One region of the Micromonospora sp. FIMYZ51 genome, then DNA from elsewhere that is predicted to be linked to it. Evidence: riboswitches for the same ligand, from Rfam matches in the RefSeq annotation. Region 1 holds a riboswitch; the other holds the start of a gene.
The links. A riboswitch is a leader RNA that binds a small molecule or an ion and turns the genes downstream of it on or off. The one in region 1 is predicted to bind thiamine pyrophosphate.
Positions count from the first base shown of each region.

Region 1 (14,034 bases):
GCCGATGCTGAGCTTGGTGGCCGGCGCGGCGACCGGAGCGCTGGCCCGCCAGTACGGCCATCCCCCGCTGATCGGCGGACCGAGCGGCGCGGCCGGGCCGGTGCTTGTGGCGTTCGCCTATCTGGCCGCCGGGCCGGGTGGTACGGGTGACCGCTACCAACTCTGGCCGTACTACGGTGCGCTGATCGCCATCGCCGCCGGTGCGCTCGGCTCGGCCGCCACCGCACTGCTGCCCTGGTCGCCGGGCCGCCCCCAGGCGACGGAAGCCATCGAGCCGACCGCCATCCTCGCGCCGCTGCCCGCCGCACCGATGCTGCCCGGCCCGGCCCGGCGTCAAGCCGATGAGCAGACCGCCGTCAGGTCACCCATCGCCCTCGGCGCCACCCCGGAGCCGACCCCCAGCAGCCCGGCACCCACCCTCGAGCAGCCGACCCCCACCAGCGCTACGCCCACGGCAGCGGACTCGCCGCAGGCGGAGGCGGCCGGGTCACCACCACACTGGCACTGGCCGGACGATCGAACGGCGTCCCGCACCCCGGCGACGACGCCGGGAACGCGGCTACCGGAGCGTCCGGCCGCCCCGCCCGCCGACACGTCGGGCGACCTCTGGGTCGGCGACGGCAGCGACATCCCGGCGACCTCCCAGGCCACAGCCCCGCCGGACGCAGCCCCGTCGGACAGCCCGGCCGGCGACGAAACCGAGGACGGTACGCCGGCCCGGGCGGCACCACGAGCACGGCGCCGGTTCCCGATGCCCGATCTGTGGCGGGCGACCACGTGGCGGCTCGCCCCCGCCCAGCAGCCCGAGCCGCCGGCATCGGCCGAGGAGAACGTCCCCTCGACCGATGCCGAGCAGTCGAGCCCTGCCCGGGAGGCGACACCACCGGCCGCCGAGCCGCCGAGCCGCTTCACCGCTCCCCCGCCGCGCATCTCCGCCGACCCGGAAGCGGCCATCCGGGACGTGACGGCCGCGTTCGCCAAGCCGCCCGTCACCCGTGCCGAGGAGGTGCAGCCGGACACCGGCGACCGGGACAAGGGCGGCCGGCGCGGTCTGTTCCGGCGCGGCAGGTCACGCTCGGCCGACGCCGGCACCGAACGCGAGGAGCCACTGGCCGCGCAGGACGAGGAGTACGTGCACTGGGTGGCCGAACTGAGCCGCCCCATCCCCGACGACGAGCCCGCCCCCAAAAAACCCCGCCGCTCCCTACGCTCCACCGGCCGCCACCACCGCGACTAACCCCCCACCCCGCCCCCGCCGATCTTGCACTTCTGGTCGCTGATCTGCCCCCATATGAGGCATTTATCCCGACCGAAAGCGCAAGATCGACGGCGGGTGGCCGGGTCAGGCTAGGGGCAGGTAGACGCGGGAGCCGGCGGCGAGGAACTCCTCCGACTTGTCCTTCATGCCGCGGGCGGCGTACTCCTTGAGATCCTGAGTGATCTTCATGGAGCAGAACTTCGGCCCGCACATCGAGCAGAAGTGGGCCGTCTTCGCCGGCTCGGCGGGCAGCGTCGCGTCGTGATACGACCGGGCGGTTTCCGGGTCCAGGGAGAGGTTGAACTGGTCGGACCAGCGGAACTCGAACCGCGCCTTGGAGAGCGCGTCGTCCCACGCCTGCGCGCCCGGGTGCCCCTTGGCCAGGTCCGCCGCGTGCGCCGCGATCTTGTACGCGATCACGCCGGCCTTCACGTCATCCCGGTCGGGCAGCCCCAGGTGCTCCTTCGGGGTGACGTAGCAGAGCATCGCGGTGCCGAACATGCCGATCATCGCCGCACCGATGGCGGAGGTGATGTGGTCGTACGCGGGCGCGATGTCGGTGGTCAGCGGGCCGAGCGTGTAGAACGGCGCCTCGTGGCACCACTCCTGCTGGAGGTCGACGTTCTCCTTGATCTTGTGCATCGGCACGTGCCCCGGACCCTCGATCATGACCTGGACGTCGTACTCCCAGGCAATCTTGGTCAACTCGCCCAGGGTACGCAGCTCGGCGAACTGCGCCTCGTCGTTGGCGTCCGCGATCGAACCGGGCCGCAGCCCGTCGCCGAGCGAGAAGGTCACGTCGTAGCGGGCCAGGATCTCGCAGAGCTCGCGGAAGTTGGTGTAGAGGAAGTTCTCCTCGTGGTGCGCCAGGCACCAGGCAGCCATGATCGACCCGCCTCGGGACACGATGCCGGTCACCCGGTCCACCGCCAGCGGCACGTACGGCAGCAGCACACCGGCGTGCACGGTCATGTAGTCCACACCCTGCTCGGCCTGCTCGATCACGGTGTCCCGGAACACCTCCCAGCTCAGCTTCACCGGGTCCCCGCCGACCTTCTCCAGCGCCTGGTAGATGGGCACCGTGCCGATCGGCACCGGCGAGTTGCGCACGATCGCCTCGCGGGTCTCGTGGATCCGCTTGCCGGTGGAGAGATCCATCACCGTGTCCGCTCCCCAGCGGGTGGCCCAGGTCAGCTTCTCCACCTCCTCCGCCACCGAGGAGCTCACCGCCGAGGTGCCGATGTTGGCGTTGACCTTGACCAGGAAGGCCTTGCCGATGATCGCTGGTTCACACTCGGGGTGATTGATGTTGAGCGGGAGCACCGCCCGCCCGGCCGCGATCTCGTCCCGGACGAACTCCGGCGACCTGCCCTCCCGGAGCGCCACGAACTCCATCTCCGGCGTGACGATCCCGGCGCGGGCGTACGCGAGCTGCGTCGGCCGCTTCCCCTCCGTCCCGCCCAGCGGGGTACCGGCGCCGCGTACCGGCGCCACGTCGCCCCGCTCGGCGATCCACGGCCCGCGCAGCGGAGGCAAACCGACCTCCGGATCGGAACCCGGCCCGGAGGTGTCGTAGAGCCGCACCGGCGGGTTGTCGCCGGTCAGCTCCACCTCCGCGAACGGCACCCGGAGATCCGGCCGCGATCCCTCGACGTACACCTTGCGACGTGCCTGCATGACAACCTCCCTGATCAGGCGGACCAGCCGAAGTGGTCCAGCGGACCGCGTCCCGCACCCAACTCCCAGTCCCGCCCGCCGGTCAGCGCGCGGGTGACGTACTGCTTTGCCGCCGCGACCGCCGCCGGCACCGGATCACCCAGCGCCAGCCGTACGGTGACGGCCGCCGAAAACGAGCACCCCGTCCCGTGGGTGTGCCGGGTCGGCACCCGCGGGCCGCGCAACACGGTCGTCCCGTCCGGACCGTGCAGCACATCCACCGCCTCGTCCCCGACCGTCACATCCCCGCCGGTCACCACCACCCATTCCGACCCGGCGGCCACAAGTGCCCGTGCCGCCGTCGCCATCTCCTCGACGCTCGTCACCGGCGCTCCGGTGAGGGCGGCGGCCTCCGCGACGTTCGGGGTCGCCAGCCGGGCGTACGGCAACAGCCGCTCCACCGCCTCCACCACGCCGAGCCGGTGCCCGCTGGTGGCGACCAGCACCGGGTCGACGACCAGCTCCGGCAGTCGGCCGGCCGCCGCCGCGTCGGCGATCGCGCCCGCCACGGCCGGGGTGCCGAGCATTCCGGTCTTGACCGCCCGCACCGCGAAGTCCGACAGCACGCTGTCGAGCTGGTCGGTGACCGTCTGCGGAGGCAGCGGCAGGACCGCGTCCACACCCCTGGTGTTCTGGGCGGTGATCGCGGTGAGCACGCTCGTGCCGTACGCGCCCAGCGCGGCGAAGACCTTCAGGTCAGCCTGGATGCCCGCACCAGCGCCGGAGTCCGAGCCGGCCACGGTGAGCACGGTGGTGGGGGTCACGTCTCTCCCTCAGTGGTTGCGGTTGACGGCTGCGGCCGACCGTGCCCACTCCGGGCGGTCAGGCTTGATCCCTCTGTGGACACGGTCGGCCGCAGCCCCGTCGTGGCCTTCCCGGTCGGGAGCTGCCGGCTCTGCGGCTTCGGGGTGGCTGCCTGGTGGAAGGCGGTGGTCAGGGCGGCGGCGGTCTGTGCCGGGTCGGTGGCGCGCATGATGGCGCCGAGGACGGCGACTCCGGCCGCGCCCGCCTCGACACAGGCGCGTACCTGGGCCGGGGTCTCGATGCCACCGAGGGCGAGGGCCGGTACCGGGCTCAGCCGGATCAGATCGGCCAGTCCGTCGGGACGCAGGGGCGGGCCGTAACCGGGCTTGGACCGGGTGGGATACACCGGCGAGAGGGTCACGTAGTCCTCGGTGCTGAGCCGGCGTAGCTCCGCCTCGTCGTGACAGGACCGGCCGACCAGGTCGGCGGCCGGCGGCGGGTAGGGACCGGCCGCCGACAGGTGCAGCACCACCGGCGGGCCGGCAGGCAGGGTGTCGGTGTCGATCAGGGGGTCGGGTCCGGCGACGGCGAGGATGCCCTCGGCCTCGGCCAGGATCGGCCGCAGCTCACCGGCGAGCGCGAGGCGCTCGGTCCGCGGCAGGTCCAGCTCCCGCAGCAGCACCCAGCGCACTCCCCCCGCCACCGCCGCCGCCACCGTCCGCACCAACTCCCCGCCCCGGGGCAGCATCCGCCGATCGGTGAGCAGCACCACCCCTGAGATCGGTGGCAGTCCGGCCCGAGCCGTCCCGGCGAGTGGCCGGTCCGCGCGCCGCTGCACAGCACTGAGGTTCACAGCTCGGGACGGCCTTCGTCGGGGGTGGAGGCAAGGGCGTGGAAGCGACGCGGGATGCGGCCGGCGACCGAGGCGAGGCGACCGGCGGCGACGGCGTGGCGCATCGCGGTGGCCATCGCCACCGGATCCGCGGCGCGGGTGACCGCGCTGGCCAGCAGCACGGCGTCGCAGCCCAGCTCCATGGCCAGCGCCGCGTCGGAGGCGGTGCCGATGCCGGCGTCCAGGATCACCGGCACCTCGACGCTCTGCCGGATCAGCCGGATGTGGTGCGGATTGGCGACCCCGAGCCCGGATCCGATCGGCGATCCGGCCGGCATCACCGCCGCGCAGCCGACATCGGCGAGCCGGCGGGCCAGGATCGGATCGTCCGAGGTGTACGGCAGCACGGTGAAGCCGTCGGCGACCAGTTCCTCGGCGGCGCGCAGCAGCTCCACCCCGTCGGGCAGCAGCGTCCGCTCGTCGCCGATCACCTCCAGCTTGATCCAGTCGGTGTCGAACGCGTCCCGGGCCAGGTGAGCCACCTTGACCGCCTCGCTCGCCGTGTAACACCCGGCCGTGTTCGGCAACAGCCGTACGCCGCACCGGTCCAGCAGGTCCAGCAGGCCGCCCGAGCCGCCCGGGACGGTGTCCACCCGGCGCAGCGCCAGGGTGACCAGCTCGGTGCCGGAGGCCCGGATGGCCTGCTCCAACACGTGCAGGTTGGCTGCCCCGCCGGTGCCCAGGATCAGCCGGGAGTCGAACCGCACACCGCCCAGCTCGAAGTCCGCCTCGCCGCCCGCCGGGAGGTCCGTTGTCTCGACCTTCACCCTGCTCACCCGCCCTGCGCGGCGCTGAGGACCTCGACCCGGTCGCCGCCGCGCAGCACCGTCGCCGGCCAACCGGTACGCGGCACCACCTCGCCGTTCACCGCCACCGCCACGCCGCGGTGTTGCGGGGTGATCCGCTGGACCAGCTCGGCGACCGTGACTCCGTCCGGCACGCTGCGCCCGGCACCGTTCACCATCAGTTCCATCTGTCGTCCTCCCTCGACTGCGCGGACCCGGCCGACCTCGACCGCTCGGACCAAGCCGACCTCGACCGCTCGGACCAAGCCGACCTCGACTGCGCGGAGCCGTCCGCGCCACCGGCCGCGCCCCGCCCGTCGGCGTCATCCACCCTGGTCGCGGGGCCGGGGTGGAACCGCTGCGGCCGGAAGGGTTCGAGCAGCGGTTCGGTGGGGGCGTCCCCGGTGACCAGCCCGGTGATCAGGTCCGCGGTGACCGGGGTGAGCACGATGCCGTGCCGGTGGTGGCCGGTGGCCGCCAGCACGCCCGGACGCTCCGGCAGCGGCCCCAGGATGGGAGCGTTGTCCGGCGTACCCGGTCGCAGCCCGGCGATCGTCTCCACCAGGTCGTACTCGGCCAGCTCCGGCAGCAGGTCGACGGCGGCACGCAGCAGCCGCAGCACCGCGCCGGCAGAGACGTCCACATCGGAGCGTTCCTCGACGGTGGCACCGACCACCACCTCGCCGGTGTCGCGGGGCACCAGGTAGACGTGCTCGCCGTCGGCGTACCCCCGGATGACGTGCCGGAAGCCCGGCGCACCGCCATCCGGCGCCCGCAGCCGCAACACCTGGCCCTTCACCGGACGGACCGGCAGCCCGGTGAGGGCGGCGGCGCCGCAGCCGGCGGCGACGACGGTCACCCGGGCCGCCACGTGCGCCAGGTTCCGGACCGGCTCGGGCACCAGCACCGCACCGGCCCGCTCGGCGGCGAGCCGCAGCGCCGGCACCAGCCGGCGCGGGTCGACCTGATGGTCGGTGGCGGCGAGCGCGCCGCCGCGCACCCTGGGCGCCAGCGCCGGTTCGCGCTCCCGCAGCTGGGAAGGGCGCAGCGCGGTCACCGGCAGCCCCAATCCCTGCTGGTACGCCCAGAGCCGGCGCGCTTCGGCCAGGTCGTCGGCGGTGAGACCGACCATGAGGGTGCCCTCGGTCCGGTAACCGATGTCGGCACCTGTCGCCTCGGTCAGCTCGGCGGCGAAGCCCGGCCACCGCGCGGCGGACTCGGTCAGCAGCCCGGTCAACTCCCGCTCACCGAAGTACGCCTCGGCCACCGGCGCCAGCATCCCGGCCGCGACGTGCGACGCCCCCGACCCCGGGGCGGGATCGCGTACGACGACTCGCAACCCGCGCTGCGCACACCGCCACGCGATCGCCAACCCCACCGGCCCCGCCCCCACCACCACCACATCAGGTGTAAGGAAGGGCGCCTTGTTAACGCCTGCGGTAGAGGAAGGGCCCCTTGTTAACACCCGAGCCCCCGGAGGAACTCGGCAGCGGCGCGGGCCGGATCGGCGGCACTGGAGAGCGCGCCGACCACCGCCACCCCGTACGCCCCGGCGGCTCGCAGCGCCGGCACGTCCTGCGCCGTCACGCCGCCGATGGCGACCACCGGTACGTTTACCGCCCGCGCCACCGCCTGGACACCGCCCACGCCGATCGCCGGCGGCAGCCCGTCCTTCGTGGTGGTGGCGTGACAGGGACCCACGCCCAGGTAGCTCGCTCCGGCGTCGACCGCGGCGACGGCCGCCCCCGGTTCCCGCGCGGTCGCGCCGAGCACGGCGGTCGGGCCGAGTACCCGGCGGGCCGCCGCCACCGGCAGATCGTCGGCGCCGACGTGGCCGCCCGCCGCGCCCGCCGCCAGTGCCACGTGCAGACGGTCGTTGACCAGGCAGGTCACCCCGTACGGCGCGCAGAGCTCGACCACTCGCCGGGCCAGGTCGTACGCCTGCCGGTCGGTCGCGGTGTCCTCGACCCGAACCTGGACGACCAGCTCGGCGTGGGCCACCGGAAGCACGGCCCGCAGCACGGTCAGCGGATCGCGCCCGGGTCGGGTGTCGGTGACCAGATGCAGTCGTCCCAGGGACGGCATGGCAACACTCCTCCCTGCGCCGGCATTACCCGGATCAGGTTCGACGGTCGGGGGCTTCAGCCCCCCTCTCAGCCCGGTGCACCGGGCTCCCGTGGGTTCGTTGGGTGACACCGTACGTCGTTTCGTCGGCTGCGCCAACCCCGTCCGGCCGGGCCGGCCGGACCGGGTCCAGCCGATGCGTCCCGGCTGTTCAGGGCTTCGCGACCGAAAGAAGACACCGATATACAGCGACTTACACCAATTTATAAAACGGCTCGTTACCCAAACGTTACAAGGGCGCGCCTTGCCCGAAACTGATCGACGTACGCAAATTGAATGATCGGATCGGCTTCTCGCGACCTCGCCGTCAGGTATGAGCGCTCGGACCGACGCGGAGTGACCACCGCCGCCCACTCCGACCTGCTGCCCTCGACAGAGGAGAACTCCGTGTCCCGACCCCGTCGTCGGCGAGCAACGCTCGCCCCAGTGACCGTGGCGCTACTCGCGCTCGTACTCGTCCTCACCGCCACGCCGGCCCAGGCCGCCAGCCCCGTGAGTCCTGTCCAGGCCGCCACCCCCGCCCAGGCGGTGAGCCCCGCCCAGGGCGCCAGCCGTACCGCCCCGGTCGCTGCGGCGGACGCGGAGCCGTACTCCGTCCTGGTCTTCTCCAAGACCGCCGGGTTCCGGCACGACTCGATCCCCGCCGGCATCCGCGCGATCCAGCAACTCGGTACGGCGAACGGGTTCACCGTCGTCACCACCGAGGACGGTGCTGCCTTCACCGACGCCAACCTGGCCAGGTTCAAGGCGGTCATCTGGTTGTCGACCACGGGTGACGTGCTCAACGCCAGCCAGCAGACGGCCTTCGAGCGCTACGTGCGTGCCGGTGGCGGGTACGTCGGTGTGCACGCCGCCTCCGACACCGAATACGACTGGGCCTGGTACGGCCAACTCGTCGGCGCCTACTTCAACAGCCACCCGGCCAACCAGACGGCCACGGTCAAGGTGGAGGACAGCACCCACGAGTCGACCCGGCACCTGCCGGACCGGTGGTCCCGCTACGACGAGTGGTACAACTTCCGCACCAACCCCCGGTCCCGTCAGGTGCAGGTGCTGGCCTCGCTCGACGAACGCTCCTACAACCCGGGCAGCGGCGCGATGGGGCACGACCACCCGATCGCCTGGTGCCAGAACTTCGACGGTGGCCGGTCCTGGTACACCGGTGGCGGGCACACCCAGGAATCCTTCGCCGACGCCGCCTTCCTCCAGCACCTGCTCGGTGGCATCCAGACCGCAGCCGGGGTGGTGCACGCGGACTGTGGCGCCGGCCGGGCCGCCAGCTTCGAGAAGGTGACGCTTGACAGCAACACCAGCAACCCGATGGAGCTGGACATAGCCGAGGACGGCCGGGTCTTCTACATCGAGCGCGACGGCCGGGTGCAGATCATCAAGCCGGACACCGGTCAGACCGTCACCGCGCTGCGGCTGAGTGTCTTCGCCGGCAACGAGGACGGTCTCCTCGGCATCCGGCTCGACCCGAACTTCGCCAGCAACGGGTGGATCTGGCTCTACTACGCCCCGAGCGCAGGCGGGTCTCGCAACCACCTGTCCCGGTTCACCGTCACCGGTGACACGATCAACCCGTCGAGCGAACGGGTCGTCCTAGAGGTGCCCACCCAGCGCAACACCTGCTGCCACATGGGCGGGACGATGGTCTTCGACTCCGCCGGCAACCTCTACCTGGCCACCGGTGACAACACCAGTCCCTTCGAGTCCAGCGGATACAGCCCGCTGGACGAGCGCTCCGGCCGGTCGGACTACGACGCGCAGCGGACCGCCGGCAACACCAACGATCTGCGCGGGAAGGTGCTCCGGATCCGGCCTCAGGCGGACGGGACGTACACCATTCCGGAGGGGAACCTGTTCGCCCCGGGAACCGCCCGGACCCGGCCGGAGATCTACGCGATGGGCCTGCGCAACCCGTTCCGGATCGGCATCGACCCGGTCACCAACGTGCTCTACGTCGCCGACTACGGTCCGGACGCCACCACCGCGAACGCGAACCGGGGCCCGGCGGGCCTGGTGGAGTGGAACATCGTCGACCGGCCCGGCAACTTCGGCTGGCCGTACTGCCACGGCAACAACCAGGCGTACAACGACTACCAGTTCCCCTCCGGCCCGAGCGGAGCGAAGTTCAACTGCGCCGCGCCGGTGAACAACTCGCCGAACAACACCGGCCTGACCAACCTGCCGGCGGCCATCGCGGCCACCGTCGACTACGGCTACAGCGGCGACGCCCGCTTCCCGGAGATCGGCGGCGGCGGGGCTCCCATGGCCGGCCCGGTCTACCGGTACGACCCGAACATCTCGTCCCGCCGGCAGTGGCCGGCGTACTTCGACGGCAAGGCGCTCTTCGGCGAGTGGAACCAGTCGCGGATGTACACCATGCAGGTCAGCCGGGACGGCAAGTCGCTCGTCGACATCAACCGCATCCTCGACCAGATGACCTTCGTCCGGCCGATGGACTTCGAGTTCGGCCCCGACGGCGCGATGTACCTGATCGAGTGGGGCAGCGGCTTCGGCGGCAACAACGACAACTCCGGCGTCTACCGGATCGACTACACCGCCGGCGCCCGCGCCCCGATCGCGGTCGCCGCGGCCACCCCGACGTCGGGTGCTCCGCCGCTGGCCGTCACCTTCTCCAGCGCCGGCTCCCGCGACCCCGACGGCGGGACCCTCAGCTACGCCTGGACGTTCGGTGACGGCGGCACCTCCACCCAGGCCAACCCCACCCACACGTACACCCGGTCCGGCAGCTACACCGCACAGTTGCGGGTGACCAACCCGGCGGGCCGGAGCGCGGTGGCGAACGTGCCGATCACCGTGGGCAACACCGCACCGACCGTCACCATCGAGTTCCCGCCGGACGGTGGCTTCTTCGGCTGGGGTGACCAGGTCGCCTACACGATCAAGGTGACCGACCCGGAGGACGGCACGATCGACTGCGACGACGTCGAACTCCAGGTGCTGCTCGGCCACGACGAACACGCCCACCCGCTGGAGCGGCACACCGGCTGCACCGGCACGGTGCAGACCCAGCTCGCCGACGGCCACGGCGCGGACGCGAACGTCTTCACCGTGCTTGAGGCGACCTACACCGACCGGGGCGGAGCCGACGGGGCCGAGCCACAGACCGGCCGGGCGTTGAAGATCCTCCAGCCCAAGCGCAAGGAGGCCGAGTACTTCTCGGCCACCGGCCGGGTGGCGGGTGCCACCGGGGGTGGCACCGCAGGAGTGCAGCGGGAGACCACCGGTGACACCGCCGGTGGCGGGCAGAACATCAGCTTCATCGAGGACGGCGACTGGTGGTCGGTCGATCCGGCCAGCCTGACCGGAATCACCTCGGTCCGGTTCCGGGTCGCCTCGGCCAACGCCGGTGGCCGGATCGAGGTCCGTGCCGGGGCCGCCGACGGGCCGCTGATCACCACCGCCACCGTGGCCGGCACCGGCGGGTGGCAGACGTACACCGACGTCACCGCGCAGATACCCAACGGCGCCGCCGCCGAGGGCAAGCTGTTCTTCGTCGCCCGCGACCCGAACCGCGGCACCGGCACCCTGTTCAACGTCAACTGGATGGACTTCGTCGGCCCCGGGGTGAGTGGTAACGCTCCGCCGACGGTCACCGCCACCGCCACCCCGACCAGCGGGACCGCGCCACTGGCCGTGACCTTCACCGGTACGGCGACCGACCCGGACGGGGACACCCCGCTGACGTACGCCTGGAACTTCGGCGACGGTGGCACCGCGACCACGCTCAACGCCGCCCACACGTACACCACGGCGGGCACCTACACCGCCACCCTGACGGTCACCGACAGTCGGGGCGCGCGGGGTCAGGCCAGTGTGCAGATCCGGGTCGACGGGGCCGGCGGCAACCCCTGCCAGGGTGAGCCGGGACCGCAGCGGTCCGACGAGTTCACCGGCACCGCGCTTGATCGTCAGCGGTGGACGAGCGTGGTCCGGGACAGCCAGTCGTACTCGATCTCCGGGGGTGCGTTGCGCCTGCCTACCGGTGTGGGTGACCTGTACGGCACCCGCAACGACGCGACAAACCTGGTGCTCCAGCCCGCGCCCAGCGGCGCCTGGCAGGCGACCACCCGGCTCACCGTGCCGGTCCGGGCCGACTACCAGCAGGCCGGTCTGATCATCTACGGCAACGACGACAACTACGCCAAGTTGGATCTGGTCTACGGTGGCAACCGGAAGGTCGAGTTCATCCGGGAGACCGCCGGCACCGCCCGCAACGAGGGAGCCGATGCCACCGCCGCGCCCACAGGTGACACCATCCATCTGCGACTGACAAGCGACGGGACGAACCTGACCGCGGCCTATTCGACCGACGGGCAGACCTTCACCCCGGTCGGCCGGTCCGCCGCCCTGGCCGGGATCACCAATCCCCGGATCGGTCTCTTCGCCCTCAACGGCGGCACCACCGCCCCGGTGGTGAACGCCGACTTCGACTGGTTCCGGATCACTCCGGAGACCTCGACCGGTGGGGGCACCGCACCCTCGGACGAGTTCACCGGCAGCAGCCTGGAGACGTGCCGGTGGAACGCCATCGTGCGGGAGGACGCCACCCGGTACCGGGTGAGCGACGGCTCGCTGCGCATCGACGTGCCCAACGGTGACATCTACGGCACCGGCAACACCGGGCCGACGAACTTCATCCTCCAGAACAGCCCGGCCGGGAACTGGACGATCCAGACCCGGGTCGACGGCAGCCTGCTCAACGAGCAGTACCAGCAGGCGGGTCTGCTGGTGTACGCCGACGACGACAACTACCTCAAGTTCGACTACGTCACGGACAACGCGGCCGGTCAGACGGTCTCGCGACGGATCGAGTTCCGCAGCGAGGTCGGCGGGGTGGTGCAGAGTACGCAGCCGCAGGCCACCGGACTGACCCAGGGGATCTGGCACCTGCGCCTGTCCCGCAGCGGCAGCAGCTTCACCGCCGCGTACTCGGCGGACGGCACGAGCTGGACGACCCTGGGGACGTTGACCAGCACCGCGGTCGGTACGACCCCGAAGGTGGGGCTGTTCACCCTCGGCGCCAACCAGACCGCCTCGAAGACGGTCGCGTTCGACTACTTCCGGCTCACGCCTGGTTAGCGAGCCGACCGCAGCCGATCCATCGATGCCGGCCTGTGCTTTCCGCGAGGCGCAGGCCGGCATCGCCGTGGCGGGCGCGGCGTTTTGGGTGGACTCTAGGCGAATGTCGCTCGTAGTTATTGAAACGTTACCTATCGACACCTTGCCATGAATGGATTCAGCGGAATTAATTTGTTCAGCGATTCGACATAATGCCGGAACGGATGCCCTGGCAAGGTGTCCGTCCCGGTCCACCTGGGACGGTCTTCGGCGAGCCGGCCCCCGCGACCCCATGTCCAGTAAGGACAAAGGAGACCGGATGTCTCGACCACGCCGTGCCCGCGTACCAATCACCGCCACCCTGCTCAGCCTCGGACTCGCCGTGACCATGGTCGCCGGCGGGCCTGCGCAGGCCGCCCCCGCGCCGCAGACCGTTCCGGTCGCGCAGGCCGCGACCCAGGCGACAAAGACCCCCGCAGCGAAGACCACAGCCGCACCGGAGGCCGCGGCTGCCGAGCCCTTCTCGGTGCTCGTCTTCTCCAAGACCGCCGGTTTCCGGCACGACTCGATCCCGACCGGCATCGCCGCCATCCAGCAACTCGGCGCGGCGCACGGGTTCACCGTCGACACCACCGAGGACGGCGCGGCCTTCACCGACGCCAACCTCGCCCGCTACCAGGCGGTGATCTGGCTCTCCACCACAGGTGACGTGCTCAACGCCGAGCAGCAGGCCGCGTTCGAGCGCTACATCCAGGCGGGCGGCGGATACGCGGGTGTGCACGCCGCCTCCGACACCGAGTACAGCTGGGAGTGGTATGGCGGCCTGGTGGGCGCCTACTTCGCCAGCCACCCGGCCAACCAGACGGCCACGGTGAAGGTGGAGGACCCGGCGCACGAGTCCACCGCCCACCTGCCGGACCGCTGGTCCCGGTACGACGAGTGGTACAACTACCGCGCCAACCCGCGCGGCACGGTGCACGTGCTGGCCACCCTCGACGAGACCAGCTACTCCCCCGGCACCGGCGCGATGGGCCACGACCACCCGATCGCCTGGTGCCAGGACTACGACGGCGGCCGGTCCTGGTACACCGGTGGCGGGCACACCCGCGAGTCGTACGCCGAGCCGGAGTTCCTTCAGCACCTGCTCGGCGGCATCCAGACCGCCGCCGGAGTGGCCCCCGCCGACTGCGGCGCCACGCTCGACGCGAGCTTCGAGAAGGTGACGCTGGACAGCAACACCAGCAACCCGATGGAGCTGGACGTCGCCGAGGACGGCCGGGTCTTCTACATCGAGCGCGACGGCCGGGTGCAGATCATCAAGCCGGACACCGGCAACACGGTCACCGCCGTCAGCCTGGACGTCTTCACCGGCAACGAGGACGGCCTGATCGGCATCCGGCTCGACCCGGACTTCGCCACAAACAACT
Region 1 is NZ_CP134706.1:6,210,892-6,224,925, forward strand. Features, by position in the region: gene QQG74_RS27815 (hypothetical protein) at 1-1,237, shown strand, start outside; gene thiC (phosphomethylpyrimidine synthase ThiC) at 1,343-2,935, opposite strand; gene thiD (bifunctional hydroxymethylpyrimidine kinase/phosphomethylpyrimidine kinase) at 2,950-3,738, opposite strand; gene QQG74_RS27830 (thiamine phosphate synthase) at 3,735-4,508, opposite strand; gene QQG74_RS27835 (thiazole synthase) at 4,568-5,377, opposite strand; gene thiS (sulfur carrier protein ThiS) at 5,383-5,583, opposite strand; gene thiO (glycine oxidase ThiO) at 5,574-6,860, opposite strand; gene thiE (thiamine phosphate synthase) at 6,854-7,480, opposite strand; TPP riboswitch at 7,475-7,583, opposite strand; gene QQG74_RS27855 (ThuA domain-containing protein) at 7,907-12,628, shown strand; gene QQG74_RS27860 (ThuA domain-containing protein) at 12,927-14,034, shown strand, end outside.

Region 2 (14,034 bases), 590 kb from region 1:
GCGTGAAGATCTACGCTGATCGTTTTCCGACCGCACTACGACAGCTACTCACCGATCTACTCGTCGTCGCCTGGGTCTACGCGACGATCCGGGGTGCGCTGTGGCTGCACGACCTGGTGCAGAAGCTGGCCGTACCCGGGCAGAAGCTGGAGGGGGCCGGCGGTGGGCTGGCCGACAATCTCGCCGAGGCCGGTGGCAAGGTCGGTCGGGTGCCACTTGTGGGCGACGAGCTGACCGGCCCCTTCGAGCGGGCCGCCGGTGCCGCCCGCTCACTCGCCGACGCCGGGCGTGATCAGCAGGAACTCGTCGATCAACTGGCCCTGGCGCTGGCCGTCGGGCTGCTGATCGTGCCGCTCGGGCTGGTGCTCTTCGGTTGGCTGCCGCTGCGGGTGCGCTGGATGCGCCGGGCCGGCTCGGCGGCGGCGCTGGCCGCCGCGCCCGCCGGCAAGGATCTGCTCGCCCTGCGTGCCCTGGCGGGTCAACCGCTGCGCCGGCTCACCCGCATCTCCCCTGACGTGGCCGAGGCGTGGCGTCAGGGCGACGAGCAGACGATAGACGCCCTCGCCGCCCTGGAACTCCGCCACCTCGGCCTCCGCAACCCCGAACGACCGCGTTGATCAAGAAGTTTGCGTCAGCATCGACGCGAATCGTGCCGCAAAGTTCTTGATCAACAAGGGCGATGGCTGGGGTCAGCCGGGTGGGGGGAGATGACGGCGGGCATCCTTCGTGACTTTCGAGGGACCGTGGCTGACCGGGGCCACCCAGGGCAGGTCGCCGGGTGGCGGGATGATGCCGTCCTCAAGCGCGCCGTAGCGGCCGGCGAGGATCCGCTTCGCCGCCGTCACGTCGAGCGAATCGGTGTTCTGCCAGAGGGCGGTGAAGAGCGCGTCGACCCGGACCCGGGCCTGGCGGCAGAACAGATCCGCCAGTTCGAGGTTCTCCGGCCGCTGCTGCCGCTGCGCCCAGGCCCGGACGCAGACCGCGCTCATCGCGAACAACTCGGCGCCGATGTCCACCACCCGGCCGAGGAACGCCTGCTTGCGCTCCAGCTTGCCCTGCCAGCGGGACATCGCGTAGAAGGTCGACCGGGCCAGCTTCCGGGCGGCGCGCTCGACGTACCGCAGGTGCCCGGCGAGCGGGCCGAAATCCGCGTACGCGCCGGGTTGCTGGCCCTTGCCGACCGCGAGGGTCGGCAGCCAGCGGGCGTAGAACGCGCCCGCCCGGGCACCCGCCTTCGCCTTTCGGCTCAGCCCGGCGTCGGGGTCGATGATGTCCCCGGCGACGGAGAGGTGCGCGTCCACCGCCTCGCGGGCGATCAGCAGGTGCATGATCTCGGTGGAGCCCTCGAAGATCCGGTTGATCCGCAGGTCCCGCAGCATCTGCTCGACCGCGGCCGGGCGCTCGCCCCGGGCGGCCAGCGAATCTGCCGTCTCGTATCCCCGGCCGCCACGGATCTGGATCAGCTCGTCGGCGACCCGCCACGCCATCTCACTGGCGTAGAGCTTCACCAGCGCCGCCTCGATCCGGATGTCGTTGCGGTCGTCGTCGGCGAGCAGGCAACTCAGCTCCAGCATGGTCTCCATGCCGTACGTGGTCGCGGCGATGAAGGCGAGCTTCTGCGCCACCGCATCGTGCTCTCCGACCGGCCGACCCCACTGGACCCGCTCGGCGGACCACTCCCGAGCCACGTTCAGCGCCCACTTGCCGGCGCCCACGCACATCGCCGGCAGCGACAGCCGGCCGGTGTTCAGCGTGCTCAGCGCGATCCGGAGCCCCTGGCCCTCGCCGCCGATGACGTTCTCCCTGGGCACGAAGACATCGTGGAAGCGGGTGAGGCTGTTCTCCAGGCCGCGCAGGCCGAGGAAGCCGTTGCGCCGTTCGACGGTGATGCCCTCGGCGTCGCCGTCGACCACGAACGCGGTGATCCCGCCCTTGCGGCCGGCGGCCTTCGGCACCCGGGCCATCACCACGAGATGGGTGGCCACCGTGCCGTTGGTGGCCCAGAGCTTGACGCCGTTGAGCCGGTAGCCGGTGCCGTCCGGAGTCGGCTCCGCGGTGGTCGCCAGGCGGGCCGGGTCGGAACCGACGTCCGGCTCGGTGAGCAGGAACGCGGAGACCTCACCGGCCGCCAGCCGGGGCAGGAAGCGCTGCTTCTGCTCAGCGGTGCCGAACATCTTCAGCGGCTGCGGTACGCCGATCGACTGGTGCGCGGACAGCAACGCGCCGATCGCCGGGCTCACCGAACCGGCAAGCATCAGCGCCCGGCAGTAGTGCAGGTTGCTCAGCCCGAGCCCGCCGTACTCCCGATCGATCTTCATGCCGAACGCGCCGAGCCGGGCCAGTCCCTGGAACACCTCGTCCGGAATGCGCGCGTCCCGTTCGATCGCCGCGCCGTCGACCTCGGTGGCGACGTAGTCGCGGAGCCGACCGAGAAACTCCGCCGCCCGTTCCTCCTCGGCCGGGTCAGGCCGGGGCCAGGGGTTGATCAGGTCGAGTCGCAACCGGCCGAGGAAGAGTTCCCTGCCGAAGCTGGGCCGGTCCCAGGCGCGCTGCCGGGCCGACTCGGCGACCTGGCGTGCTTCCTTCTCGGACACCTGGTTCGCGCTCTGCGGCGGACCGGAACTGTCGACACTGGACGGACGGTGATGCTCGCTAAGGGCCACGGCAAACCCCCGGGGGTAGTTCGGGCACTCGGACTGTTCCGCCTGCTCAGCAGGCTACCCGGATTTGTTACCCAGAGGTAGACATCGTTATCCGGCCCGCTACCGACGAGCAACCCTCAGCCCTGGTCCAAGCCGCTCGGATCCTCGTCGTCGTCGATGTCCTCGTCGCCCCAGCTGCGTCGGGAGAAGGGCAGGACCAGCCAGAAGGTCAGGAACCAGAGCCCGGTGACCGCGCTGAGCAGGAAGGCGATCGGCCGGTCCAGCACAAAATCGGTGATCAGCAGTACCGAGCTGACCATCGCGACAAGCATGAACGCGAGCCCGCCGCTGGCCATCCGGTGGGCGAAGCGGACCAGTTCCGGCTTGCGCCCCTGCCGGAAGAGTGCGCGGTGGAACGCCACCGGAGAAATGATCATCGCGGTGGCGCCGGCCGCCGCGAGCAACGCCACGATGTAGACGTCACGCTGGAACGGGGTGGTGTCGTCGAAACCGGCGCTGAACGGCAGGGTCAGCAGGAAGGCGAAGAGGATCTGCACGCCGGTCTGGGCGACCCGCAACTCTTGCAGCAGGTCGGCGAAGTTGCGCTGCCACCGCTGCTTCTCGGTTTCCTTCGACACGTATACCTCCCGGGGAAACCACCGCGCCGGACCGACTCGATGTCGGTGGCACAGGCTGATGCCCATCCGCAGGCAAGGTGAAACCGACTCACCGAGTGAGCCGGCGGAAGCCCGGCCCGGTTGTCAGGAGCCGCGGCGGATCCGGCCCGCGTACCGGGCCTCCAGGGCGTCGTTGTGGGCATCGCCGCCGGCGATGTTGGCGGACCGGTAGACCGGCGGACGCTCGCCCGCCGCCACCAGCCGGGCCACCACCTCCACCACGATCTGCTGGGCCAGCAGGGCGGCGGTGATCGAGGAGACCGCGCCGACCGCGCCACCGTCCGGCAACGGCAGGGTCGCATCGCCGTACGGGGCGCCGTTGTCCAACACCACATCGGCGAAGTCGGCGAGTTTGCGGCCGGACGGGTGGCGGGACTCCATCCGGGCCGAGTGCTCCGCCGAGGTGATCGCCACCAGCCCGTGCCCGCGCTGCCGGACCAGCGCCGCGAACTCCACAATCGCCCCGTTCACCCCGGAGTTGGAGGCGAGCACGAACACGTCGGCCGGCCCGATCGGGGCGAGATCGTAGAGGCGGTGGGCGACCGAGGGGTCCCGTTCCAGCTTCGGTCCGAGCACGTCGACCGGCGCACCGCCGTGCAGCACCAGGTCGCGCAGGGCGATCCGGTTTGTCGGCACCAGCCCGCCGGCCCGACCGGCGATCTCCATGGCCAGGGCCTCGGAGTGCCCGGTCCCGAAGGCGTGCACCACCCCGTCGGCCCGGATCGCCTCGGCGATCAGATCGGCGGCCCGCGCCACCTGGTCACGCTGGCTCTGCGCCACCCGGTGCATGGTCGCGGTCACCGTGGCCAGGTAGCCGTCGGCAGTCAACGTCATGCTCGCTCCGCTCCTGTCGACCGTCCGGTCCGCTCAGCCGGTTGCCCGGGCCCGGGCCAGGATGACCTCGGCCAACGGCGTCGGCACCTGGTCCGGAATCCAGTGGCTGACCCCGGACAGTTCGACGAACCGGTAATCCCCTCGCACATACCCGGCGCACGCCTCGGCGGCGGTGCGCCCGATCGCCACGTCGCGGTCGCTCCACACGTAGCTGGTCGGCACCGTCACCGGCGCGGTCGCCGCCAACTCCGACCGGGACATCGCCCGGTACCAGTTGAGCGCCGCGGTGAGCGCGCCCGGCTGGCGCATTGGTTCGGCGTACGTCGATATCCGCGCGGCGTCGCCGACACTGCGCAGCAGCCGGCGCAGCCCGCTCGCGTCGCGCGCCAGCAACGTCTTCTCGGCCACCCCCGGCCGCCGGAACAGCAGCATGTACGCCGAGCGCACCTGCTGCCGCCGGTCCTTGCCGAGCGCGTACGCCATGGCGGCCGGGTGCGGCACCGAGACGGCGGTCAGCGTGCGTACCCGGTCGGGGTGGCCGGCGGCCAGCGCCCAGCCGACGACCGCACCCCAGTCGTGCCCCACCACGTGGGCGGCGTCGACACCGAGCGCGTCCAGTACGGCCACCGCGTCGGCGACCAGTTCCGCCAGCCGGTACGCCTCGACGGCCGCCGGCCGGGCGCCGGGCGAGTAGCCGCGCTGGTCCGGTGCGTAGGTGCGCAGCCCAGCGGCGTGCAGCGTGGGCGTCACGTCGGCCCACTCACCGGAATGCTGCGGGAAGCCGTGCAACAGCAGCACCGGTTCGCCCTGCTCGGGGCCGCCGGTGGTGATGTCGAACCGCAGACCTCGGGCGTCGATGTGCATGAACCGCAGCCTACCGAGGCCGGCCCGTCCCGGCCGTACCGAGCCGGGCCGTCCTCGGCGCGGGCGATGGCCTACCCGTACTGGTTCCTCGGGGCGGGCACCTGCCGCCAGGACTCGACCTCCAGGTAGGGGATCTCGGCGTCGTTGACCGGGTCGCGGCCGACCCGGTCGCTGTACCGGCCGATCACCTCCACCCAGCTGTCGTTCGGCAGCCCGGCCGGCACGTCGCCGGTCAGTCCGAGCTTGACCGGCCGCCCGTCGGCGGCGCAGCAGGAGAGCACCATCCGGGCCAGGATCGGCTCGCCCCCGGTGCCGGTGGCGATGAAGCCGGTGAGCTGCACCCGCCGGTCACCGAGCGAGACACCCCGGTCGAAGAGCGCCCGCGCGGCGTAGTCGAGGACGCTTACCTGCGCGGGATCGCCGTCGGGCAGCGGCGGGTAGTCCGACTGCGCTGGTGCGCTAAGCGTGCTGCCGGCCTGGTCCGCCGCGTACGACCCGAGGGCCGGCGGGGCGACCAGCAGCAGGCCGAGCACCGGCAGGATGAGCAGCCAGCCGACCCGTGGCTCGTGGTGGCCGTGCTCGTCCGCGTCGCCGGGTCCGGGCTGGTCGACGCTGGGCGGCGCGGTGGCGTCGCCGGGAGCGACGGGGACCTGGGCGGCAGGACGGGCCGGTCGCAGCTCGTACCAGAGCGTCATGATCGCGGCGACCACCAGCAGCAGGCCGGCGGCGATCAGGAAGGGCCGCAGCCCTTCCTTGACGTAACGCAGGTACAGGTCGGTGACGCTGGCCCGCAGCACCGCGCCGCCGAGCAACAGCAGGACCACCGCCTGCGCCTGCCGGTTCACAGCAGCACCGCCCCGGCGCCGACCGCGACCAGCAGGGCCACCGCGAAGGTGGTCGGCGCGAACCGGAGGGCGAAGCGTCGGCCGAAGACCCCGGCCTGCATCGCGATCAGCTTGAGGTCGACCATCGGCCCCACCACCAGGAAGACCAGTCGGGACGTGAGGGAGAACTGCGACAGCGAGGCCGCGACGAAGGCGTCCGCCTCCGAGCAGAGCGAAAGCAGTACGGCGAGCAGCGCCAGCGCCAGGATCGACAGCCAGGCGTTGTCGGCGAGGGTCTGCAACCACCGCTCCGGCACCAGCACGTTGATGCAGGCGGCGGCCATCGCACCGAGCACCAGGAAGCCACCGGCGTGCGTCACGTCGTGCCGGACGGCGGACCAGAAGGCCCGGCCCCGACGGGTGTCGTCAAGCTCCGGCCGGCGCGGCATCCTGATCCAGTCGGTACGCCCGAGCCGCAACCACAGCCAGCCCATCACCATGGCCACGACCAGGCTGGCGAGGCCACGGGCGAGGACCATCTCGGGATTGTTCGGGAAGGCGACAGCGGTGGCGGTCAGCACGATCGGGTTCACCGCCGGGGCGGCGAGCAGGAAGGCCAGCGCGGCGGCCGGGGTGACGCCCCGACGGATCAGCGAGCCGGCGATCGGCACCGACCCGCACTCGCAACCGGGCAGCACCACCCCGGCCGCGCTGGCCGCCGGTACGGCCAGCGCCGGGTGCCGGGGCAGTGCCCGCGCCCAGAACGACCGGGGTACGAAGACCGCGATCACGGCGGAGAGCAGCACCCCGAAGACCAGGAACGGCACCGCCTGCACCATGATCGAGACGAAGACCGTGGTCCAGGTCTGCAACCGGGGGGTGTCCAGCGCGGCGGCCAGCGGATCCCGGAAGATGACAAGCAGGATCAGCAGCGCCGCCAGCACCTCCACCGAGCCGATCCGGTCGCCGAGCCACCGCCGGGGGCCCGGCTCGCCGGGGCGATCCGGTCGACCCGCCTGATCCACCCCGCCGGTCGGGCGCTCCTCCGGCCCGCCGGCCGGCGCGGCGTGGTCAGTGCCTGTGCTCACCTGTCGTCCCTCGGGGCTGGTGCCGCTACTGCTGTGGCCGGGTCCCTGCGCGCTACTGCCCCGCCAGTGGCGGAGCCCTGGCGCTGCGCCGCCCGCCGGGGCGGGTCTCGGGGCTGCGCCGCCCGCCGGGGGCGGAGCAGTGGCCTGAGACTACCGGCGCGGGCCGCTCCATCGACAGGTCGCCACGCCCGTGGGCCGATCCGCCGGGCACCGCGGGCCGGACCGCGTACCGCCCGGTTGACCTGCGAGGATCACATTGTCCGTCGATCTGGCCAGGTGTTAGCGTCGGCGAGACAACTTCACCTCCGACAGGGGAGCGCACAGCGCTGAGAGTGCGGGTCCGCCCGCAGACCCTCCGTACCTGATCTGGGTAATGCCAGCGCAGGGAGTTCGGTCCACCTCCAGCCCGCCATCGCCCGGCACCCGCCGGGCCGGGCGTGCGTCTTGCCTGGTTCGACACTGGACTGGGAGCAATCATCGTGCCAACCACCGACAGCAACCGCTGGCGCACCCTCGACATCGTGGTCGCCTCGGTGATCGCGGTCGCCTTCGGCGTCATCTTCTGGGCCTGGGGCCTGGTGTGGACCGCCACCGACGCGGCGTTCGCCTTCTTTCCGCCCGCCCAGACGCTGATCTACGGCGTCTGGCTGGTGCCCGCCGTACTCGGCGGTCTGGTGATCCGTAAGCCGGGCGCGGCGCTCTACTGCGAGCTGCTCGCCGCGATCGTCTCGGCACTGCTCGGCAGCCAGTGGGCGAGCCTGGTGATCGTGCAGGGCCTGGCCCAGGGGGTCGGTGCGGAGCTGGCCTTCGCCGCCTTCCGGTACCGCTCGTTCCGCCTGCCGACCGCACTGCTCGCCGGTGCCGCGACCGGCGTCGGCGCCGCGCTCTTCGACTTCGTCTACTGGAACGCCGGGCGGGACCTCGTGGCCTACCGCATCCCGTACGCGCTGATCACGGTCGTCAGCGCCACCGTCATCGCCGGTGCCGGTGGCTACTACCTGACCCGCGCCCTGGCCACCACCGGCGTCCTGGACCGCTTCCCGGCCGGTCGCGACCGCGCCCTGGTCTGACCCCAACCCGATTGATCAAGAGGTTCGCGTCGGCCAACCTGCGGTATCCGGACGCGAACCTCTTGATCGGCACGGCGACAACAGGCGGGAGGGGGATCTGGGTGGGTGGGGTGTGGTTGCGGGGGTTCGGGTGGCGGCATGCTGGGCGGCGGGCCTGGGCGATGCGCGGCGTGGACCTGCGGGTGGAGCGCGGCGAGCGGGTGCTGCTCCTGGGGCCCTCCGGGGCGGGCAAGAGCACCCTGCTGGCGGCGCTGGCCGGGCTGCTGCCGGAGGATTCCGGTGAGCAGGAGGGCACGATCGAGATCGACGGTCGGCCGCCGCAGCAGGCCCGCGATCGCGTCGGCATCGTCTTCCAGGATCCGGAAACCCAACTGGTGATGGCCCGGTGCGGCGACGACGTCGCGTTCGGGCTGGAGAACCGGGGCATCGCGGCCGGGGAGATCTGGCCCCGGGTGGACCAGGCCCTGACCCGGGTCGGCTTTCCGTACCACCGGGACCGGCCCACCGCGGCGCTCTCCGGCGGCGAGCAGCAGCGCCTCGCGCTGGCCGGGGTGCTCGCCCTGCGTCCCGGGTTGCTGCTGCTCGACGAACCGACGGCAAACCTCGACCCGGCCGGCGGCGCGCTGATCCGGTCGGCGGTTGCCGGTGCGCTCGCCGACGACACCACGCTCATCCTGGTCGAGCACCGGGTCGCCGAGGCGCTGCCGCTTGTCGACCGGGTGGTCGTGCTGGCGCCCGGCGGCGGTGTCCGCGCGGACGGTACGCCGGAGGTGGTCTTCGGCACGCACGGCGACGCGCTCGCCGACGAGGGCGTCTGGGTGCCCGGCCGCGCCGTGCCGCCCCGGCGGGCCGTCGCATCCGCTGGCGACGTGCTGCTCACCGCCGACCGGCTCGGCCTGCCGCCCCGGCTGGCCGAGACCGACCTCGCGGTACGCGCCGGCGAGGCACTCGCCGTGCTCGGCCGCAACGGCGCCGGCAAGTCCACCCTCGCGCTGCTCCTCGGCGGACTGCTCAAGCCGGCCAGCGGCCGGGTCACCGCGAGCCGCGAGTTGGGCGGCCCGGATGCCGGCACTCCCCTGCACCGCTGGCCCGCCCCGGCACTGGCCCGCCGGATCGGCTCGGTCTTCCAGGATCCCGAGCACCAGTTCGTCACCAGCACCGTCTTCGACGAGCTGGCGCTCGGTCCACGACGCACCGGGGCGACCGAGGCGGCGGTCCGCGACCGCGTCGACCAGTTGCTGCAACGGCTGCGGCTGGACCGGCTCGCCGGGGCCAACCCGTACACCCTCTCCGGTGGCGAGGCACGGCGGTTGAGCGTGGCGACTGCCCTGGCCACCGCGCCGCGCCTGCTGATCTGCGACGAGCCCACCTTCGGCCAGGACCGGCGGACCTGGCGGGAGTTGGTGGACCTCTTCGCGGACCTGCGCGACGACGGCCACGGCCTGGTCACGGTCACCCATGACGCCGAGTTCGTGGCGGCGCTGGCCGACCGGACCGTCACCCTCCACCGGCCGCCCACCACCCCGGCCGAAGGGCTGGCCGGCGGAGCCGGGCCGGCGGCAGCGGTACGCCGATGATCAGCCTCGAACCGCTCGCCCGGCCGGACGCCCCGCTGGCCCGGCGTAACCCGGTGGCCAAGTTGGCGGCGGCGCTGCTGTTCACCTTCGCGTTGATGACGACGCTGGACCCGGTCGCGCCGGCCATCGCGATCGCCGTGGAACTGGCCGTGCTGCCGCTGTTCGGGCTGCGCCCCCGCGCCCTGCTACGTCGCGCCTGGCCACTGCTGGCCGGCGCGGGCGGCATCCTGGTCACCATGCTGCTCTTCGCGGCCGACCGTTCCGGCCGCGTCCTGTTCGAGGCCGGGCCGGTGGTGGTGACCTCGGGCGTGCTGCTCACCGCACTCGGCCTGGTGCTGCGGTTGTTCGCGGTGGCGTTGCCCGGGGTGATCGTCTTCGCCACCACCGACCCGACCGACCTGGCCGACGCGCTGGTGCAGAACGCGAAGGCACCGGCCCGGTTCGCGATCGGCGCGCTGGCCGCGTTCCGGCTGTTCCCGTTGCTCAGCCAGGAATGGCAGATGATCACCATGGCCCGCCGGGCACGTGGCGTGCAGGCGGGACGCAATCCGGTGGCCCGACTGCGGCTGTTCGTGTCGACCGCGTTCACGCTGCTGGTCGGTGCGATCCGCCGGGGTACCCGGCTGGCGGTGGCGATGGACGCCCGGGGCTTCGACTCCGGCGCACCGCGTACCTTCGCCCGCCGTCAGCACTTCGGCCCCGCCGACTGGCTACTGATCGCCAGCGCAACCACCCTGGCCGGCACCATCCTGACCATCACCATCGCCCTGGGCACCTTCCGCCCCCTCCTCAGCTAACCCCTTCCCTCTCCTCACCCCTCCGCCCCGTCGATCATGCAGTTTTTGCCTCGGCATAAGGGACATTAGCCGCGTAACGGCGACCGAAACTCCATGATCGACGGGGTGAGGGTGGGGGAGCGGTGTGCGAGCACGTGATGACCAGCGGTGGGGGGATGGCGCGGCTCGGTGCCGCCGCGCGATACCGTCGCAGCACTACAGGTCGATGGCGGAAGGTGGCGACGAGGATGGCGGATCGGGCGACGGCGCAGATCGGTGTGACCGGGCTGGCGGTGATGGGCCGAAATCTGGCCCGCAACCTGGCCCGTAACGGGTTCACCGTGGCGGTGCACAACCGCTCGCCGGAGCGGACCCGGACGCTGGTGGCCGAGCACGGCGACGAGGGCACCTTCGTCCCGGCGGAGTCCCTTGCGGACTTCGTCGCCGCGCTGGAGCGTCCCCGTGCGGTAATCATCATGGTCAAGGCGGGCGGCCCCACCGATGCGGTGATCGACGAGTTGGTGCCGTTGCTGGAGCCGGGCGACATCATCATCGACTGCGGCAACGCGCACTTCGCCGACACCCGGCGGCGGGAGGAGGCGCTGCGGGCCAAGGGCCTGCACTTCGTCGGCACCGGAGTCTCCGGCGGCGAGGAGGGCGCCCTGTGGGGACCGAGCATCATGCCGGGCGGCTCGGCCGAGTCGTACCAGAAGCTCGGGCCGATCTTCGAGAAGATCGCCGCACAGGTCGACGGCGAGCCCTGCTGCCGGCACGTCGGGCCGGACGGTGCCGGGCACTTCGTCAAGATGGTCCACAACGGCATCGAGTACGCCGACATGCAGCTCATCGCCGAGGCGTACGACCTGCTGCGGGCCGGGCTCGGCGCGACGCCCTCGGAACTCGCGGAGATCTTCCGGGAGTGGAACACCGGTGAGCTGGAGTCCTTCCTGATCGAGATCACCGCCGACGTGCTGGCGCACACCGACGCCGCCACCGGTGAGGCGTTCGTGGACGTGGTGCAGGACCGGGCCGAGCAGAAGGGCACCGGCCGGTGGACCGTCCAGATCGCTCTCGACCTGGGCATCCCGATCACCGGCATCGCCGAGGCCACCTTCGCCCGGTCGCTGTCCGGGCACGTCGGCCAGCGGGAGGCCGTGGTGCGGGCGTTCCCGGACGCCGGGGAGAAGTGGCAGGTCACCGACCGCGACGCCTTCATCGAGGACGTACGCCGAGCCCTGCTGGCCTCGAAGATCGTCGCGTACGCCCAGGGCTTCGACCAGATCCGGGCCGGCAGCGCGGAGTACGACTGGAACATCGACCTCGGTGGCACGGCGACCATCTGGCGGGGCGGCTGCATCATCCGGGCGCGCTTCCTGGACCGGATCAAGCAGGCGTACGACGACCAGCCGGAGCTGCCCACCCTGCTGGTGGCGCCATGGTTCGCCGACACCGTGCGCGACGGGGTGCCGAGCTGGCGGCGGGTGGTGGCCGAGGCGGCCCGGGCCGGCGTACCGGCACCCGCCTTCGCCTCGTCCCTGGCCTACTTCGACGCGCTGCGCGCAGAGCGGCTGCCCGCCGCGCTGATCCAGGGTCTGCGGGACAACTTCGGTGCGCACACCTACCGTCGGGTCGACCGCGACGGTTCCTTCCACACCCTCTGGGCCACCCCCGACCGGGCCGAGGTCGAGGCCTGAGCCGACGGCCGCCCTGCCCCCGATCTCGGGGGCAGGGCGGTATCAGGTGCCGGGTCAGAAGAACCGGCGCCGCTTCGCCTTCTGCGGGCGGAGCATGTCGGCCCCCTGGGTGAGCAGGCGGCTGGCCCGCGACGGGCCGCGCCGGGACTCCAGCGAGTGGCTGAGCCGGCGGGCACCGGCTGCTGCCACCGGAACCGCCACGGCCATCACCGCCCACTGGGCAACGCGCTTGCGGATCATGTGGGTTCACCTCCGTCAGTGGCTGCTGCCAGCGGTGATACCCAACCCGATGCCGCACTATGCACTCAGGTGCCCCACGCCGCAGTCAGGTGCCCGATTCCGCAGTCAGGTGCCCGGTGCCACCGGTCAGGTGCCCGGTGCCACCGGGTTGGGTAGCGCGCCGCCGAACCGACGGTCCCGCTGGGCGTACAGCTCGCAGGCGTACCACAGGTGCCGGCGGTCGAAGTCGGGCCAGAGCGTGTCCAGGAAGACCAGCTCGGCGTACGCGCTCTGCCAGAGCAGGAAGTTCGAGGTCCGCTGCTCGCCGGAGGGCCGCAGGAACAGGTCCACGGCGGGCACCTCGGGGTGATACAGATAACGCCCGATCGTCTTCTCGGTGACCTTGGCCGGGTCGAGTCGACCGGCCGCCACGTCCCGGGCGATCGCGGCGGCGGCGTCGGCGATCTCCGCCTGGCCGCCGTAGTTGACGCAGAACTGGAGGGTAAGCGTCGAGTTGCCCCGGGACATCTCCTCGGCGGTCTGCAACTCGCCGATCACGCTCTTCCACAGCCGCCCGGCCCGGCCCGACCAGACCACCCGCACCCCGAGGTCGACCAGCTGATCCCGGCGGCGGCGGATGACGTCCCGGTTGAAGCCCATCAGGAACCGGACCTCGTCCGGCGAGCGCCGCCAGTTCTCGGTGGAGAAGGCGTACGCCGACAGGTAGGGAATGCCCAGCTCGATGGCGCCCTCGACGGTGTCGAAGAGGGAGAACTCCCCGGCCTCGTGCCCCTTGGTGCGCGGCAGCCCGCGCTCCTTGGCCCATCGGCCGTTGCCGTCCATCACCACCGCGACGTGCTGGGGCACCGCCTCCGGCGGCAGCGCCGGCGGTCGGGCACCCGAGGGGTGCGGCGTCGGCGGCACCGGCTCGCGCCGGCCGGACCTGCTGGCTCGGATCACTCGGTTCTCTCCCTGCTCACGTCCTGCGACGGCCGATCGGTCTCCGCCCGGTCGACCAGCGGCAGCGAGCGTAACGCGCGCTCCAGATGCCATTGCAGGTGCGCCGCGACCAGCCCACTGCACTCCCGGCGTACCCCGGATTCGGCGGCGTCGGCGACCCGCCAGTCACCGGCGGTCAGCGCCGACATCAGATCGATGGTGGCCGGCGCGGGGTGGGCGGCGCCGGGGGGACGGCAGTCTGGACAGACCGCGCCACCGGCCGGTACGGAGAAGGCTCGGTACCGCCCGGGGGTGCCGCAGACCGCGCAGGCGGTGAGCGCCGGTGCCCAGCCCGCCAGGGCCATCCCCCGCAGCAGGTACGCGTCGAGCACCAGGGTGGTGGCGTGGCTGCCCTCGGCGAGGGCCCGGAGCGCTCCCAGGGTGAGCTGGAACAGCCGCAGCGACGGCTCCCGCTCCACCGGGGTGAGCCGCTCGGCGGTCTCGGCGATCGCACTGGCCGCGGTGTAGCGGGGGTAGTCGCCGAGGAACCGCTTGCCGTACAGGTCGATCCCCTCGACCTGGCTGACGGTGTGCAGCGAACTGCCCAACTCTCCCTTCGGGTCACCGGCGAGTTGCAGGTCCACGTGACCGAAGGGCTCCAGCCGGGCGCCGAACTTCGAGCTGGTCCGGCGGACCCCCCGGGCGACCGCGCGCAGCCGGCCGTGCCGCCGGGTGAGCAGGGTGATGATCCGGTCCGACTCGCCGAGTTTCTGGACGCGGAGCACCACCGCGTCGTCGCGGTAGAGCTGTCGGCGGTACCCGGCCATCGC
Region 2 is NZ_CP134706.1:5,621,583-5,635,616, forward strand. Features, by position in the region: gene QQG74_RS25050 (hypothetical protein) at 3-617, shown strand; gene QQG74_RS25055 (acyl-CoA dehydrogenase family protein) at 690-2,594, opposite strand; gene QQG74_RS25060 (DUF6328 family protein) at 2,780-3,280, opposite strand; gene QQG74_RS25065 (SIS domain-containing protein) at 3,404-4,153, opposite strand; gene QQG74_RS25070 (alpha/beta fold hydrolase) at 4,187-5,017, opposite strand; gene QQG74_RS25075 (TIGR03943 family protein) at 5,089-5,862, opposite strand; gene QQG74_RS25080 (permease) at 5,859-6,800, opposite strand; TPP riboswitch at 7,230-7,335, shown strand; gene QQG74_RS25085 (ECF transporter S component) at 7,403-7,999, shown strand; gene QQG74_RS25090 (ABC transporter ATP-binding protein) at 8,101-9,576, shown strand; gene QQG74_RS25095 (energy-coupling factor transporter transmembrane component T) at 9,573-10,373, shown strand; gene gndA (NADP-dependent phosphogluconate dehydrogenase) at 10,529-12,046, shown strand; gene QQG74_RS25105 (hypothetical protein) at 12,101-12,286, opposite strand; gene QQG74_RS25110 (isoprenyl transferase) at 12,413-13,189, opposite strand; gene recO (DNA repair protein RecO) at 13,222-14,031, opposite strand.
Region 2: linked by a shared signal. The riboswitch ahead of QQG74_RS25085 (ECF transporter S component) and the one ahead of thiE (thiamine phosphate synthase) in region 1 are both predicted to bind thiamine pyrophosphate.